Regions from separate parts of the Staphylococcus schleiferi genome, predicted to be linked through region 1. Evidence: predicted binding sites of a transcription regulator. Region 1 holds the regulator's gene; the other holds the start of a gene.

What was found. Region 1 encodes LexA, which represses DNA repair genes until DNA is damaged. Its sites were predicted from a motif close to CGAACATATGTTCG; they were not measured.
Region 2: the regulator LexA is predicted to act here: its motif matches at 5,459-5,472, upstream of MUA40_RS08645 (YolD-like family protein).

The regions. Positions count from the first base shown of each region.
Region 1 is NZ_CP094712.1:1,496,956-1,504,787, reverse strand. Features, by position in the region: gene MUA40_RS07085 (IS110 family RNA-guided transposase) at 1-800, shown strand, start outside; gene rpmG (50S ribosomal protein L33) at 1,101-1,250, opposite strand; gene rpsN (30S ribosomal protein S14) at 1,424-1,693, shown strand; gene guaC (GMP reductase) at 1,773-2,750, shown strand; gene MUA40_RS07065 (CAP domain-containing protein) at 2,756-3,772, shown strand; gene lexA (transcriptional repressor LexA) at 4,005-4,628, opposite strand; gene sosA (DNA damage-induced cell division inhibitor SosA) at 4,773-4,997, shown strand; gene MUA40_RS07050 (DUF896 domain-containing protein) at 5,386-5,622, shown strand; gene tkt (transketolase) at 5,734-7,719, shown strand.
Region 2 is NZ_CP094712.1:1,850,298-1,858,129, reverse strand. Features, by position in the region: gene MUA40_RS08690 (CPBP family glutamic-type intramembrane protease) at 1-424, opposite strand, end outside; gene MUA40_RS08685 (YkvS family protein) at 431-616, opposite strand; gene MUA40_RS08680 (lipoate--protein ligase) at 806-1,798, shown strand; gene MUA40_RS08675 (IDEAL domain-containing protein) at 1,869-2,087, opposite strand; gene MUA40_RS08670 (competence protein ComK) at 2,326-2,952, shown strand; tRNA gene MUA40_RS08665 (tRNA-Asn) at 3,268-3,342, shown strand; tRNA gene MUA40_RS08660 (tRNA-Ser) at 3,344-3,432, shown strand; gene MUA40_RS08655 (transposase) at 3,732-4,112, shown strand; partial or broken gene MUA40_RS08650 (transposase) at 4,070-4,237, shown strand; gene MUA40_RS08645 (YolD-like family protein) at 4,992-5,402, opposite strand; gene MUA40_RS08640 (GNAT family N-acetyltransferase) at 5,554-6,129, shown strand; gene MUA40_RS08635 (ABC transporter ATP-binding protein) at 6,122-6,766, shown strand; gene MUA40_RS08630 (ABC transporter permease) at 6,769-7,533, shown strand; gene MUA40_RS08625 (1,4-dihydroxy-2-naphthoate polyprenyltransferase) at 7,707-7,832, opposite strand, start outside.

The sequences.
Region 1 (7,832 bases):
AAATGGAAAATGATCAAAATAAACTAAAGGTAGAATTAGTTGAAGTGCTTCATCAAACATTTCCAGGCTTAGAAAAGTTATTTAAAAATAGGTACTCTAAGATTGCTTTAAATATAGCTAAAGTATTTCCTCATCCCAATTGTGTTTTCGCATTAACACATGACGAATTAACTCATACCATACTTAATTCAACAGCTAAAGGCATGTCCATTAAAAAAGCTCAAAAGTATACGAATGATTTGATTTCAATAGCACAAAATAGCTTCCCTACAGTTAAACAATCTTCATTTCTCGTAGAGAAATTAAGACATCTATGTGATAAATTACTTAAATCTATGCATGAAAAAGATTTGTTTGATAAAGAGATGATTAAATTAGCTAAGACAACTGATGCGTTTGAAAATATAGTTTCTATTCCTGGGTTAGGAGAATTAACCACTGCTTTACTGATTGGAGAGCTTGGAGATATAACACATTTTGAAACAAACAAACAACTCAATGCGTATGTCGGAATTGATATAAAACGTTATCAATCAGGTAATTCTATGAGCAGAGATACAATTAATAAAAGAGGTAATAAGAAAGCTAGACGTTTATTGTTTCTAATCATCATGAATATCATTAGAGGACGAAATCGTTATAAAAATCATGTTGCAGACTATTACTACAAATTAAGAAAGCAGCCAAATGAGAAACCTCATAAGACTGCAGTCATAGCTAGTGTGAATCGTTTGTTAAAAACCATTCATTATCTTATTACTAACAATCAATTATATGATTATCAAAAAGCACCACACTAATGTAACCATATAATCATATACATCATAACACCTTATTCAAAAAAATTAAATTGAACGGGCTAATTTAGTAATGCTTATTTTAAACATAAAGACTTGACTAATCGTAGGAAAGAGCCTAGGACATAAATAATTCAACTCAAAATTAATAATCAAATCGTTTAAATATAAAAATCCTCAATGAATGTCTAATTGCCTCGAAAATATGACAAGGCAATGACACTTGTGATTTAAGTTAAAGAAATGATAGATTCATTTTCTTTTATACTTTATAATCGTAGTGTTATGATATAAGCACTACGATTATTTAGTTTCTCTGTGTAAAGTATGTTTGTTTAATCTTGGGCAGTATTTCATCATTTCAATACGCTCAGGATTAGTTCGTTTGTTTTTAGTTGTGATATAGTTACGATCACCACATTCAGTACATGCTAAAGTAACGTTTACGCGCATGGGTAGGACCTCCTTTTCAAATTGAAACTATTACGATTTAATATTTTAGCATGTCACTCCATTTTTGCCAACTCTTTTTTACTTTTTTATATTTTAAAGGCTTGCGAATAGGGAAAAGAATGTGCTATGATGTAAAACGTAATAATTACGATTCAAAGGAGTTGTTCATATAAATGGCTAAGAAGTCTAAAATAGCTAAAGAGAAAAAAAGAGAAGAAATGGTCGCTAAATATGCTGAAATTAGAAGAGAATTAAAAGCAAAAGGTGACTATGAAGGTCTTAAAAAATTACCTAGAGACGCATCACCTACACGTTTAACTCGTAGATGTAAAGTTACAGGTCGTCCTCGTGGTGTTATGCGTAAATTTGAAATGTCTCGTATCGCATTTAGAGAACATGCACACAAAGGACAAATCCCTGGTGTTAAAAAATCAAGCTGGTAAAACCGATCTCCCTTTATTTACTTTGTTTCCTAAAGATAGTATATTATCATAGGAATAAATATATAAAGGGGCTTTTTTTATGAAAATTTTTGATTATGAAGATATACAACTCATCCCTAATAAAAGTGTAGTTAAAAGTCGTTCAGAAATCGATACTTCCATTCAATTTGGACCGAAGCGTTTTAAATTACCTGTTGTCCCAGCAAATATGCAAACCGTGATGAATGAATCATTGGCAGAGTGGTTTGCTCAAAATGATTACTTCTATATTATGCATAGATTTGACGAAGCAGCACGTTTACCATTCGTTAAAAGAATGCATGAAAAAGGCTACTTTGCATCAATTTCAGTAGGTGTAAAACAAGGTGAATTTGATTTTATCAATCAATTAAAAGCAGAAGGTCTTTCTCCTGAGTATATTACAATCGATATTGCACACGGTCATTCAGATCAAGTTATTGAAATGATTCAGCATATTAAAAAACAATTACCGAATGTATTTGTTATCGCAGGGAATGTGGGTACCCCTGAAGGCGTAAGAGAACTTGAAAATGCGGGTGCAGATGCTACAAAAGTAGGTATCGGTCCAGGTCGCGTGTGTATCACTAAAATTAAAACTGGTTTTGGTACCGGTGGATGGCAACTGGCAGCGGTGAATCACTGTAGTAAAGCGGCGCGTAAACCGATTATTGCAGACGGTGGTATTCGAACACATGGTGATATCGCAAAATCAATCCGTTTTGGTGCTTCAATGGTAATGATAGGGTCATTATTTGCTGCCCATGAAGAATCACCAGGAGAAACGGTTGAAATAGATGGTAAAACTTACAAGGAATACTTCGGTAGTGCATCAGAATTTCAAAAAGGTGAACGTAAAAATGTTGAGGGTAAAAAAATGTTTGTCGAACATAAAGGTGCATTAAAAGATACCCTCACTGAAATGAAAGAAGACTTACAAAGTTCGATTTCATATGCAGGTGGCAAAGACATTGATGCGCTCAGAAAGGTAGACTACGTCATCGTTCGTAATTCTATTTTTAATGGTGACAGAGATTAAAGGAGCTGTTGATCATCCGTAAATTCCTTTTGTTTTTTCTTATAGGATTGTTAATCATTCTTTTTGTCCCCATTCAACCGAGTACGGTAATATCTGATTTTGTGAAGCCAGCGAATGAAAAAATTGATCAATTTGTCGATGGTGAAACAAATGAAACGACGTTAAAAACGCCAGAACAGCAAGTTTTTGCGATGAGGAATATTCAAATGAATATGACTAAAAAGCAAGTTGAAGCAAAACTTGGGCAACCAGTATCCAAAATAGGAAACGAATATGGTACACGTTGGTATGTCTACCATCATGATTTTAACGAATTTGTCATGGTCAGTTTTATCAATGATAAAGTACACGGGTTGTATACGAATCAAAATATGATTACTTCTAAAAATGGGATTAAATATGGAAGCCCTAAAGATTTTGTCCGTGATAAACTCGGAACACCTGTAGAGGAAATTAAAAAAGGTCATACGATTTATAAAAAAGAGCAACAAGATTATGATATTTTTGATAAAAATGGCATCTACACAACTGCTTTCTATGATAAATATGACAACAATCGACTCATGGGATTGATGCAAATCAGTCATACGATGGAGAATAAATTAAATGCGCAGTACGCTGCCCCTTCAAAATATTTGAGTGATAGTTTTGAAAAAGGTGATTATGTCTTGTTAAATGCTACAAGAGTTCAAAAAGGCTTAAAACCATTAGCTTATTCTGATTCTCTTGCGCAAACAGCAAGAAAGCATAGTACTGATATGGCAAAAAATCATTACTTTGATCATAATGATTTAAGCGGTAAAACACCATTTGATCGTATTAAAGCTGATGGACATCAATATCAAGTTGCTGCAGAAAACTTAGCATATGGTCAAACGAGTCCTATATATGCCCATCATGGACTTATGAATTCTAAAGGACATCGTAAAAATATATTGAATAGAAGTGTGAAAACAATAGGTATTGGTGTTGATTTTAATTCAGACCGTCAACCATTTTTCACAGAAAACTATATCGGTTAATGTTTGATGCTGAGATAAAGGGGAATAGCTTCTTTGGAAGTGATTAACAGTGAATATGATTTGGAGAAAAGAAATTAATCAACAAAATCAACCTCCTTTAAATCAATCGGAAGATATTTTAGATCGTATTAAAAAATTACTCAATAAAAAATAAAAAAATAAAGCGAGCGACTAATGAATGTGCTTCATTAAGTCGCTTGCTTTTTTTAGAAGGAGTGATCAAATGTCATTTTTACATTTCTCTGAATAAGCCAATCACTTTTCCGAGTACAGTGACATTATCTAAATAAATAGGTTCTAAACTACTGTTTTCTGGTTGAAGACGGTATCTATTTTTTTCTTTATAAAATCTTTTTACTGTAGCCTCGTCTTCATCAGTCATAGCTACAATGATGTCACCATTTTCAGCGATAGATTGGCTTCTAACGATAACTTTATCTCCGTCTAATATACCAGCTTCAATCATACTCTCTCCTATAACATTTAGGATGAATATTTGGCCGTTATGTGTTGAAGTGAAATGTTCTGGTAATGGGTAGTATTCTTCAACGTTCTCAATAGCAGAAATAGGTGTCCCTGCAGTAACCTTACCAATGACAGGCACATAGATCGTTTCTTCCATATTCACAGGTTCTCCCATGAGTTCATTCACAATTTCTATGGCACGAGGCTTAGTGGGGTCTCGTCTAATATACCCTTTTTCTTCTAATCTAGATAAATGACCGTGCACAGTTGAACTTGAAGCTAAACCAACTGCTTCACCGATTTCTCGAACACTCGGTGGATACCCTTTTGTTTGCACGACATGCTTTATAAATTCAAATATTTCGCTTTGTCTCTTTGTGAGCTCTCTCATTTCGCACACTCCTTCTTCGCTTGGTTTGAAATTAGTATAACATATTGATGAAATAATCACAAACGTTTGTTCGTTTTGATGTTGACATAGAACATTTGTTCTGTTAGAGTATTAATACAAACAAACGTTCTAGGAGTGATAGCAATGATTCATGTTAAAATTTCAGAAATATACCTGTTCTTAGCGGTATTTATCATATCTATACTACTTTTCTTTACATTCTTTGTATTAGCAAGCGATAGTAGCCATACAGAACAAACGTACGAAATGACAGATCATCAATTGAAAACAAACCAAACAGAAAAAGTTCAAAAACACGAACACATCGATACGAATCAGCCAGCCATTGCGACAACACTTGGTCGTTAATCAAAATCAACTTTTTCTGCGTACGAAATACTTTTAACCTCCATTTTTACTTCCATTTCTTTTCCAATTAGACATCCCATATATTATGACACATCGAAGTTTTCAGTCTCATTTGAACCTCGAGTCAAAATATGCTCGAGGTCAGTTAGACTGGTAGACGAACTATTGATAAAGTCTATAAAAGAAAAAGACAACCTTCTTTTGAATTAGCTATTTTAATTTTTTAATAAATTGTACCTTTCTATATGCCTATTTTTTCACAAGATAAGAAAGATTTGACTATAAAACGGACGCTATTCCGCTTAAATTGTAATATAAGTCCAAGTGTTTGGTTTTATCCACTATATCTGTTATATTTTTGAAAAGAAAATGACGGAGGGAATTGATGATGTTTACTCAAGAAAAATTGAATCGAATCAATGAATTAGCTAATAAGAAAAAGCAAGAGGGTTTAACAGAAAGTGAAGCAAAAGAGCAATCACAATTGAGAAGTGAATATTTAGAAATGTTCAGAAGTAGCTTCAAAAGCCAAATTGAGAACACTAAAGTGATTGATCCAGAAGGTAATGATGTTACACCTGAAAAACTTAAAGAAATCCAAAAGAAAAATCATTTACGTAACTAATCTAAAATTAGTTTATATTTGCTGATTGGCATGCTGATTTATTAGGCTTTATACTACCATTTCGGTTATAATGAAAATATGATGAGCATTCGAAAGGAAGGAAGTAATAATATGACAGAAACAAAAGATCAACTTGCGATTAATACATTACGTGGTTTAAGTATTGACGCCATTGAAAAAGCAAATTCAGGACACCCTGGATTACCAATGGGTGCAGCACCTATGGCTTATACTTTATGGACACGTCATTTGAATTTCAACCCTAATTCAAATGAATATTTTAACAGAGACCGTTTCATTTTATCAGCGGGTCATGGTTCAGCATTATTGTACAGCTTACTCCATGTTTCAGGAAGCTTAGAATTAGAAGAGCTTAAACAATTCAGACAATGGGGTTCTAAAACACCAGGACATCCAGAATATCACCATACTAAAGGTGTAGAAATTACAACTGGTCCACTAGGTCAAGGTTTTGCAATGTCTGTAGGTATGGCAATGGCTGAGAAACATTTAGCAGCTAAATTTAATAAAGACATCGAAGTAGTCAACCACTATACGTATGTTTTAGCTTCTGACGGAGATTTAATGGAAGGTATTTCTCATGAAGCAGCATCATTAGCAGGACATTTAAAACTAGACAAACTCATTACACTTTATGATTCTAACAACATTTCTTTAGATGGTGAGACAAATAAATCATTTTCTGAAGATATTAAAAAACGTTTTGAGGCGTATGGTTGGAACCATATTCTTGTTAAAGATGGTAATGACGTAGAGGCTATCGACAAAGCCATTTCTGAAGCTAAACAACAAAATGGTCCGACAATCATTGAAGTTAAAACGATTATTGGTGAAGGTTCACCAAACAAATCAAATAGTAATTCAGTTCATGGTGCACCTTTAGGTGAAGAAGAACGTAAGCTTACATTTGAAAACTATCAATTAGATAGTTCTAAATATTTCCATGTTGACGACGAAGTTTATGAAATCTTCAATTCAACAATGATTAAACGTGCCAATGAAAATGAAGATGAATGGCATAAAAAAGTTGAAGCATACAGTCAACAATATCCTGAATTATACAAAGAGTTTAAAGATGCTTTAGAAGGCCGTTTACCTGAAGGTTATGAAGCTGAACTTCCAAAATTCGAATTAGGTCATAAAGGTGCTTCACGTGCAGACTCAGGAGATGTAATTCAAGCATTAAGTAAAGCTGTTCCAACATTATTTGGTGGTTCTGCTGACTTAGCATCTTCAAATAAATCAAATGTAAAAGAAGAAACAGACTTCTCAGCTGAAAATGGCGAAGGTAAAAACGTATGGTTCGGTGTGCGTGAATTTGCGATGGCTGCTGCCGTTAATGGTATGGCTGCACATGGTGGTTTACATCCATACGGTGCAACATTCTTTGTATTTAGTGACTATTTAAAACCTGCTTTACGTTTAGCAGCAATAATGGGACTTCGTTCTACATTTGTGTTTACACACGATTCAATCGCTGTTGGTGAAGATGGTCCTACACATGAACCAATCGAACAATTGGCAGGCTTAAGAGCCATTCCAAATCTTAACGTGATTCGTCCAGCTGATGGTAATGAAACACGTGTTGCATGGAAAGTTGCTGTTGAATCAAACGGTATCCCAACTGCTTTAGTATTAACACGTCAAGGTTTACCAGTGTTAGATGTAGAAGAATCTGTTGTAGAAGAAGGCGTTAGAAAAGGTGCATATGTCGTTTATGAAACTGAAAAAGCGCCTGAGTATGTTTTATTAGCTTCTGGTTCTGAAGTAAGTTTAACAGTTGAAGCTGCAAAAGCACTTGAAGAACAAGGTAAAGGTGTTCGTGTTGTATCAATGCCAAACTGGAATGCATTTGAAGCACAATCAAAAGCGTACCAAGACGAAATTTTATTACCACAAGTGGAAAAACGTGTTGCTGTTGAAATGGCATCATCACTTGGTTGGCATAAATATGTAGGTATGCACGGTCTTGTTGTAGGTATTGATCGTTATGGCGCAAGTGCCCCTGGCGACTTAGTTGTCGAAAAATATGGTTTTACAAAAGAAAACATATTATCTGAAATTGAAAAATTATAATTGATGATCGCATTCAAAAGTCGAGCTTGATTTGTTCAAAATTGAGCTTGGCTTTTCTTTTAGTTATTCATATAAGTTTGCTTTCATATCTTGAAAAGAATACATAATTTTAG
Region 2 (7,832 bases), 350 kb from region 1:
AAATTGCAGGCCAAGCGCGATGTGTCAACTGCGTGATTGACTTTTGCAGAATTGAGCGAATATAAAGTTCGTGGCAAGGCATAACAAAAAGCAATGTGACGAGCATTTGCCATTTGAAGTAAACGCCTGTCCGCGATAACTGTCGAATTAATGACGTATAGGATAAGTCACTTGTAATCCAAGAAAAAATGACTTGGACTAGGACAAGGACAACACCTGTAATAAGTCCTGTAATAATCGACGTCGTTAAACGCTTAGATTCAAAATCACGTTGGTAAAAAACATAACTAATTCCAGCAATCAGCATAATGCCTGTATACAACTGCCAATAAACTTCATGTTCACCCCACATAATAAATAATATAATGTGAAAGGCAATAAAACTGAGTATAAACCAAAGTAGCGACTTATTTATTTTTTTCATACGAATTTATCCTTTGTGTTCAATAATTTTATATCTTTTATGGTTAATAACGGTTTTTTCTGGTAAATCTAATTGATTAAAGTTTTCCATAATTGTTAAGTCAACAATAACAGAATTGTCGTTAATCTTTTCCACTTTTCCTTTTATACCATCATAGAATTCTACAATATCTCCTATTTCAGCGATTGTCATTATCGTAGCCCCCTTTAGAAATTAACTAGCATTTATTGTACTAAAATTTACATTTTAAATAAACAATTTACGTCATTTTTCCGAAAATAGTTACATTATGAGAAATTTTAAGGTGAATTATTGGAAAAAATAATTGGAATCATGCATAACTGAGATAAGGGCATATTTTGGGAAAGGAGTGTACGTATTATGAAATTTATTAGTAACAACAATCATACAGATCCAACTTTAAATTTAGCTATGGAAGAGTATGTGTTGAAAACAGTGCCGATGGACGAAGACGACAGTTATTTTTTATTTTATATCAATAGACCTTCTATTATTGTAGGGAAAAATCAAAATACGATAGAAGAAGTGCATCAACCTTATATTGACGCACATCATATTGATGTGGTAAGACGAATTTCAGGCGGTGGCGCGGTTTATCATGATTTTGGGAATTTAAACTTTAGTTTTATTACTAAAGATGATGGAGATAGCTTTCATAACTTTAAAAAATTTACACAGCCTATCGTAGAAGTATTAAATGAGTTAGGTGTGGCAGCAGAGTTAACAGGGCGTAATGATATTCAAGTTGGGCAAGCGAAAATATCGGGTAATGCAATGGTCAAAGTTAAGGACCGCATGTTTAGTCATGGCACCTTGATGTTAAACAGTGAATTGGATGAAGTTCAAAATGCATTGCGTGTTAATCCGGCTAAAATTCAGTCTAAAGGTGTTAAATCTGTTCGAAAACGTGTGGCAAATATTCAAGAATTTTTAGATGAGCCATTAGATATTGAAACGTTCAAATCAATCATTTTGAAAAAGCTGTTTGGTGATGCCGAAGTCGAATCCTATCCATTAACTGAAAAAGATTGGAAAAATATTGAAAAATTAAGTAATGAAAAATATCGAACATGGGACTGGAATTATGGTAAAAATCCTAAATATAACTTTGAGCGAGAACATAAGTTTGATAAAGGGTTTGTTCAATTGAAGTTAGATGTGAAAAAAGGGCGCATTGCGCATGCCAAAATATTTGGTGATTTCTTTGGTGAGGGAGACGTCACAGATTTAGAAAATGCGCTTGAAGGTGTTTCTCATCATAAAGATGCAATTGAAGAGGCGCTAAAAGATTATGATATGTACCATTATTTTGGGGATATTCCACGAGAAGCATTAATTGAGTTAATGGTATAAAAATAACAGGACTATTCATTGATAAATCATGGATAGTCCTGTTTAATTTGGAAGTGAATGTGTGATGGAATTACTCAACGTTAACTTCCTCCAACTTCAAATATTCCTGAGTATACATATTAAATGCCTGTTCATTTCTATCAATTAGTGCAGCGTCAATTAATTGTTGAAGTTCTCGCTTTCTTTGATTTTTTAAAGCTTCTTCAATGACAAGTTCAACACCAAGCTGGTTAATTGTGTGTACAGAATTTACAATAAAATGTCTTTTTACATCTGTTTGGTTTTCCATGATGTGTCACTCCTTTGTGTATTGAGTATGAATTAAGTTATTAAACAGTATAACGAATGAACACATAAAACGCAATAAGTTTTCTGAATTTTTAAAGTAATTAAGACAGAATTTTAACATATTTGTGTAATAAAACATTTTTAGTAACGAATTCTCATTGACTTACCTTAAGATAAACATATAATAAGTATTAGAAAGAGAGAACCTACACCTTTTGACGAATAGGAGGGGTTCTAGTATGAACCATAAATTTAATTCAGCCTACGCCATTTGTAAAGGAGATATGTTTCTTAGACCTGTCGATGGACCTGACGGTATTCTCATGAGCACAGAGGTTTTCAGATATGATGGTGAACAGTTTGTTGTTCATGATCGTACGCAACGTATCATGGAAAGAAGTTGTAGGCATTATGGTGAAACCTATGCAGGAAGAAAAGGCCAAGCGAAACGTATTGCAAGTATCTCCAATAAAACACCGATTTTACTCACTCCCATTTATCAAACTTATTTTTTTCCCACACATTCCGATAGAGTTCCCGAAAACTGCTGGATTAACATGCATTATGTAGTTAAATTAAAATCGATGAAAGGATCTCGCTGCAAAGTTACTTTTGCGAATGAACAATCCATTATTTTAAATGTTTCTCATCATAGCATTAAGCATCAATTTTTAAATTGTATTTATTTCGCTTATTTGATGGGAAGATCGAATCAAGTCCAAACGCATAATCCAGAGAAACCCATTGATTATAGTCAAGAGCGCTTTAATATTTTTGAAGCTTTGTCCCAATATGCATTATTAGAAAAAGCAAAAAAAGAAATGAGCGAAAAGAAAGACAATGATAGTCATTTTTTAAATCTTTAGAACATATCTCATAGTTTTTCGTTTAGGCTGCTTGAACCTGAATGACTGTGGCCGAGTAGCCTAAACTCATGTTATATAGCAACACGCAGGATTTTTAGCGTTATCGCAATAAATAGATTAAATTAAGCATTTCAACAGCGCTTGATTAGAAGTGGAAAGTTAAGCTAAAGTGCATTAGGGTGAGACTTTTTAAACAAAGTGTAAAGATTACAGAATATCTATCCGCATAGTGTAAATGTTCTATTAACTTTTTTACAAATTTCTCTTGATTTCTTCATTGATGTTGCTATAATTGTATTTGTGATTGAAAATTAATCCACAGTAGCTCAGTGGTAGAGCTATCGGCTGTTAACCGATCGGTCGTAGGTTCGAGTCCTACCTGTGGAGCCATGGAAACGTACTCAAGTTGGCTGAAGAGGCGCCCCTGCTAAGGGTGTAGGTCGCGAAAGCGGCGCGAGGGTTCGAATCCCTCCGTTTCCGTAAATTATACTTCAAAGTCCTTAATTTAATAGGCTTTTTGAAAAGCAAGTGTCAAAAAAGTGTAAGTTACTTTTTTGACACTTTTTTATTTGATTGAAAACCAGTCATATCAAGAGATTGACATGCATCACTTAATCTCTTCGGAAACTCAATGTACCGATTTTAGACCTCGTTTTTAGGGTTCTTCATTTTTTATGGTGGGATGACATAAGTCATCCTGCTTTTTTGTACAAAAATAGCGCAAATGCCTCTATCATTTTAAGTGACTAAACCAAAAATAAAGGAGACATATTGCGCCTATGTGTAATGATATATTAAAGTTACTAAAAATTAAAGATAATAATATTAAAATCACTAAAGTTGAAGAAGATGTAGTTATTAGAGGTAAGAAATCTAACGTCATCTTTGGTACCCTTTCATACAAGCCTATGACTTGTCCTCACTGTTATCATTCGAATCCAAACCGAATACACAAACACGGAAAACGTTTATCGCGAATTACTTTTTTAAGATTCCAAGAGATAGCAGTGTATTTAAAACTGTTAAAACAATGTTTTAAATGTATGGATGGAAAGTGTTACGCTTCTACAGAAAGTATGAGGATATCATTGCTTATACGATTGGAACCCCTCAATTCAATAATGGAGCGATTGAAGGAATTAATCAAAAAGTTAAACTGATTAAAAGAGTTTCATATGGCTATCGCAACTTTTATAACTTCAAAAATCGCATTTTTATTATTTTTAGACTGTATAAAAGACCAAAGAAAAAAGCAATGCCACTTTTCAATAGTGAAATTGCTTAAATAGATTGCGTACCGAGTCGAGACTCCCGAGGCATAGAGCCGAAACCGAAAATCCATTTTGGCTTCTTATGAGCTACAATAAAAGCCAAAATTAGTTGAGGTAAGGCGCCTGGGAAAGCGAGACTCGAAGAAGCAATCGGAAGTTTGCGACTTAATTATTATAGACACATAACCACCATATAAAGTGTACAGCCGTTTTTAGCTAGGATAAGACTAAATGCAGGTGTCCAATCCTTACAACCTATCAAACTTACCTATTACAACAATATTGCTATTCAAAGTATAAGGGGCATTATAAAAATTGAAGTCCCTTTTGGCCTAACGAAAAAAACGATCATATACATATGAACGGTTTTTTTGAATCGTTTCCCAGAAAAACTATTTTACATTTATAAGAGAATAGGGGTTTTACGTGTTAATTTAAAAGCAATCAATCGTTTTATCAGTGTTTTAAATCTATTTTTAGTCACTCTTACACGAAGACTTAGCGATATCGTATCTTTCAATGCATTTAAAAGATACAAATTATCTTTAGATGCGTTATAAAAATAGTGTGCGCGTTTCCTACTGCCTGATATCAAATATAGTACTTCATGTTTTCTTTTTTTATTGTAATAAATATGTAGAAAATAAAATAATTGTCAAAATTTCGGGTATATGAATGTAAGACACGCGAGATGACGTGCGTTTTAATGTATGAGTGTCAGAACTATCGTGATGGTTTTCTTAACGATAGGATTATTTTTATTCTATATTATTCGACACCATAAAGTTCATTTAAGCCAATTGTGAGTTGATCGGTACGTCGTTCATTCGCAATGACCAATGTATTTTCTAATGTGTTAATGCTTGCAATGTAACCTTGAATGGTATGAATCTGTCCGGAACGCCAATAGCTAATTTGAGTGAAGGCGTTTTTAGCAATTTTAAAATGCAGCATTTGATTGATTTCGTTGATTTGATCTTCGCTTAAATCTGGGCGGTCTATTTTTAGTTGATTGGCTTCGAATTGTTTAATCTCTGAAAATTGTTCGGGTAGTGTCGCAAAGGGCGCCCATTTCACAATACCGCGTCCTTGAGGGATGCTCGCATTTAAATATTGTCTAGGAATCTTTCGATAATCGGTTTCGGATTGATACGCAGTTGGCAGTGTTTTATCTTTCATTGAAAATCACCTCACACCAATTATAGAACATATGTTCTGTTTTGTGAAGTGAAATTAGAACGTACATTTGCTAATTTAAATTATTTATTTCAAATCTTGCGTTATATCGACTAAAATATAAAGGGATTACATAGAAGAGGTGTGGAGAATTATGATTAGAAAAGCAACTTATGAAGACGCACATGCGATTGCAGAATTGACCTACATGATATGGCAAGATATGGAATTGGAAATTGTGCAACGTTATGCTAAATCGACCGTTATCCATGCACTGATGAAAAGTATTACGGATGTGCATTATCGAAATGCATTGACACATGTTCATGTCTATGAGGTAAACCAACAAGTAGCAGGTATGATTGTGGCATATCCTGGGAAAAATGAAGCACAATATGAGAAAGAATGGGAGCGTTTACAGTTTGATACGCCTATTGAACTTGAACATACGACGCCTTTACCTGTGTTAGAGGCAGATGAAGATGATATTTATATTGAGTCAATTGCGACATTTCCTGAGTTTCGAGGACGTGGTATTGCGCGTCAGTTAATGCGCTACCTTTTATCATCTGATAATCACGCGACATGGGGCTTGAATTGTGAATATATCAATGAAAAGGCATACCAACTCTATCGAAAAATGGGCTTTGAAACAATAAAAGATAAAATGTTGTACGGTCATCGTTATCGCTATATGAAATATAAAGGTGGGAACAAGGTAGATGCTTGACGTAAAAAATGTGAGTTACTGTATCGATGATCAGCGGATTTTAGATCATGTCAGTTTCCGTGTAGATCAAGGTGAAGCAATTGCAGTTGTAGGACCTTCTGGTAGCGGAAAAAGTACGCTATTAAGAATAGTAGCTGATTTGATTAGTCCAACGGAAGGAACGATACAGTTTAAAAATGAGCTTTATGAAACATACGAACCAGAAGCTTTAAGACAAAAAATTAGTTATTTACCACAATCGGTTGAACTCTTCGGTGATACAATACGAGATAATCTCATTTTTCCATCACACGCACGAAAAGAAGGATTTGATAAATCACGTGCGAAATATTTATTAGATGCGATGGGCTTAAAAAAATATAAACTTTCAGACTCTGTTCATCATATGTCGGGCGGTGAAAAACAGCGCGTGACGATTGCGCGTCAATTGATGTTCAAGCCAGATTTGCTTTTACTGGATGAAGCGACGAGTGCGCTAGATGATATTAATAGCAAAAAAATCGAAAAGTTTATTTTTGATTTAGTCAAAGAAGGAATGTCTGTGATGTGGATTACACATAATACAGAGCAAAGTCACCGTCATTTTCATCGACAACTTGAGATTACAAACGGCACCATCACAAAGGAGGAACAATGATTATGATGAGTACAACTTCTTTGTTGTTAACGTCTTTATTGTTATTGATTCCGATACTGATTTCTTTTAAAGAAAGATTGCATATCGCAAAAGATTTAATTATTGCTGCGATACGTGCAGTGATTCAGTTGGTCATTATTGGTTATTTGTTAGAATTTGTCTTCAAGTTAGAACAAGTATGGATTGTTATTGCTTTGATAGTAGTCATTATGATTAATGCTGCAGCGAATACACGAAAACGTGCTTCAAAAATTATGCACCATGTTTTTTGGGTTTCGTTTGCTGGAATAATGACAGGTGCTGTTCTTTCTTTAGGAGGCGTTCTGTTAACTGGTGCGATAAGCTTTAAGCCGAATGAAATTATTCCGGTTGCTGGTATGGTAGGGAGTAACGGGATGATTGCGATTAATTTGAGTTATCAAAATTTAGATCGGATTTTTACGAAAGAGACAGAATCTATTGAAGCAAAATTATCGTTAGGTGCGGGACCTTCATTAGCTGCAAAAGATGCAATTAGTGAGAGTATTAAAGTAGCAATTGTTCCGACAATCGACTCAGTAAAAACATACGGGCTAGTCTCTATTCCAGGAATGATGACTGGGCTTATTATTGCCGGTGTTCCACCTTTACAAGCGATTAAATTTCAACTCATGGTTGTTTTTATTCATACAACGGCAACGATCATTTCAGCGCTTGTTGCAACTTATTTAAGCTATCGACAATTTTTTAATTATCGCCATCAGTTAATTCAAATTAAAGCGGATTAAAACATTTGTATATATCGCTATATATCATTACAATGAAATTGATAGTCTACAAGAGACTTTTGAAAAAAGAAAAGGGTGGGAAGTGACATCTCATCATTGAAGCGAGATTTCGTACTTCCACACCCGTCATGATTTAAAAATTAATCACATAAAATGAATGCGTACTGGAGGTTTTATACGCCACCCAGTAAAGCGCTGATATAAATGCCTAATGCATACAAAACACCGAAAAATGTATTTGTTTTTCCTGCTGCTGCCATTGCCGGCATCATTGTTTGTGGCGTATCGTTCTTTTTGAA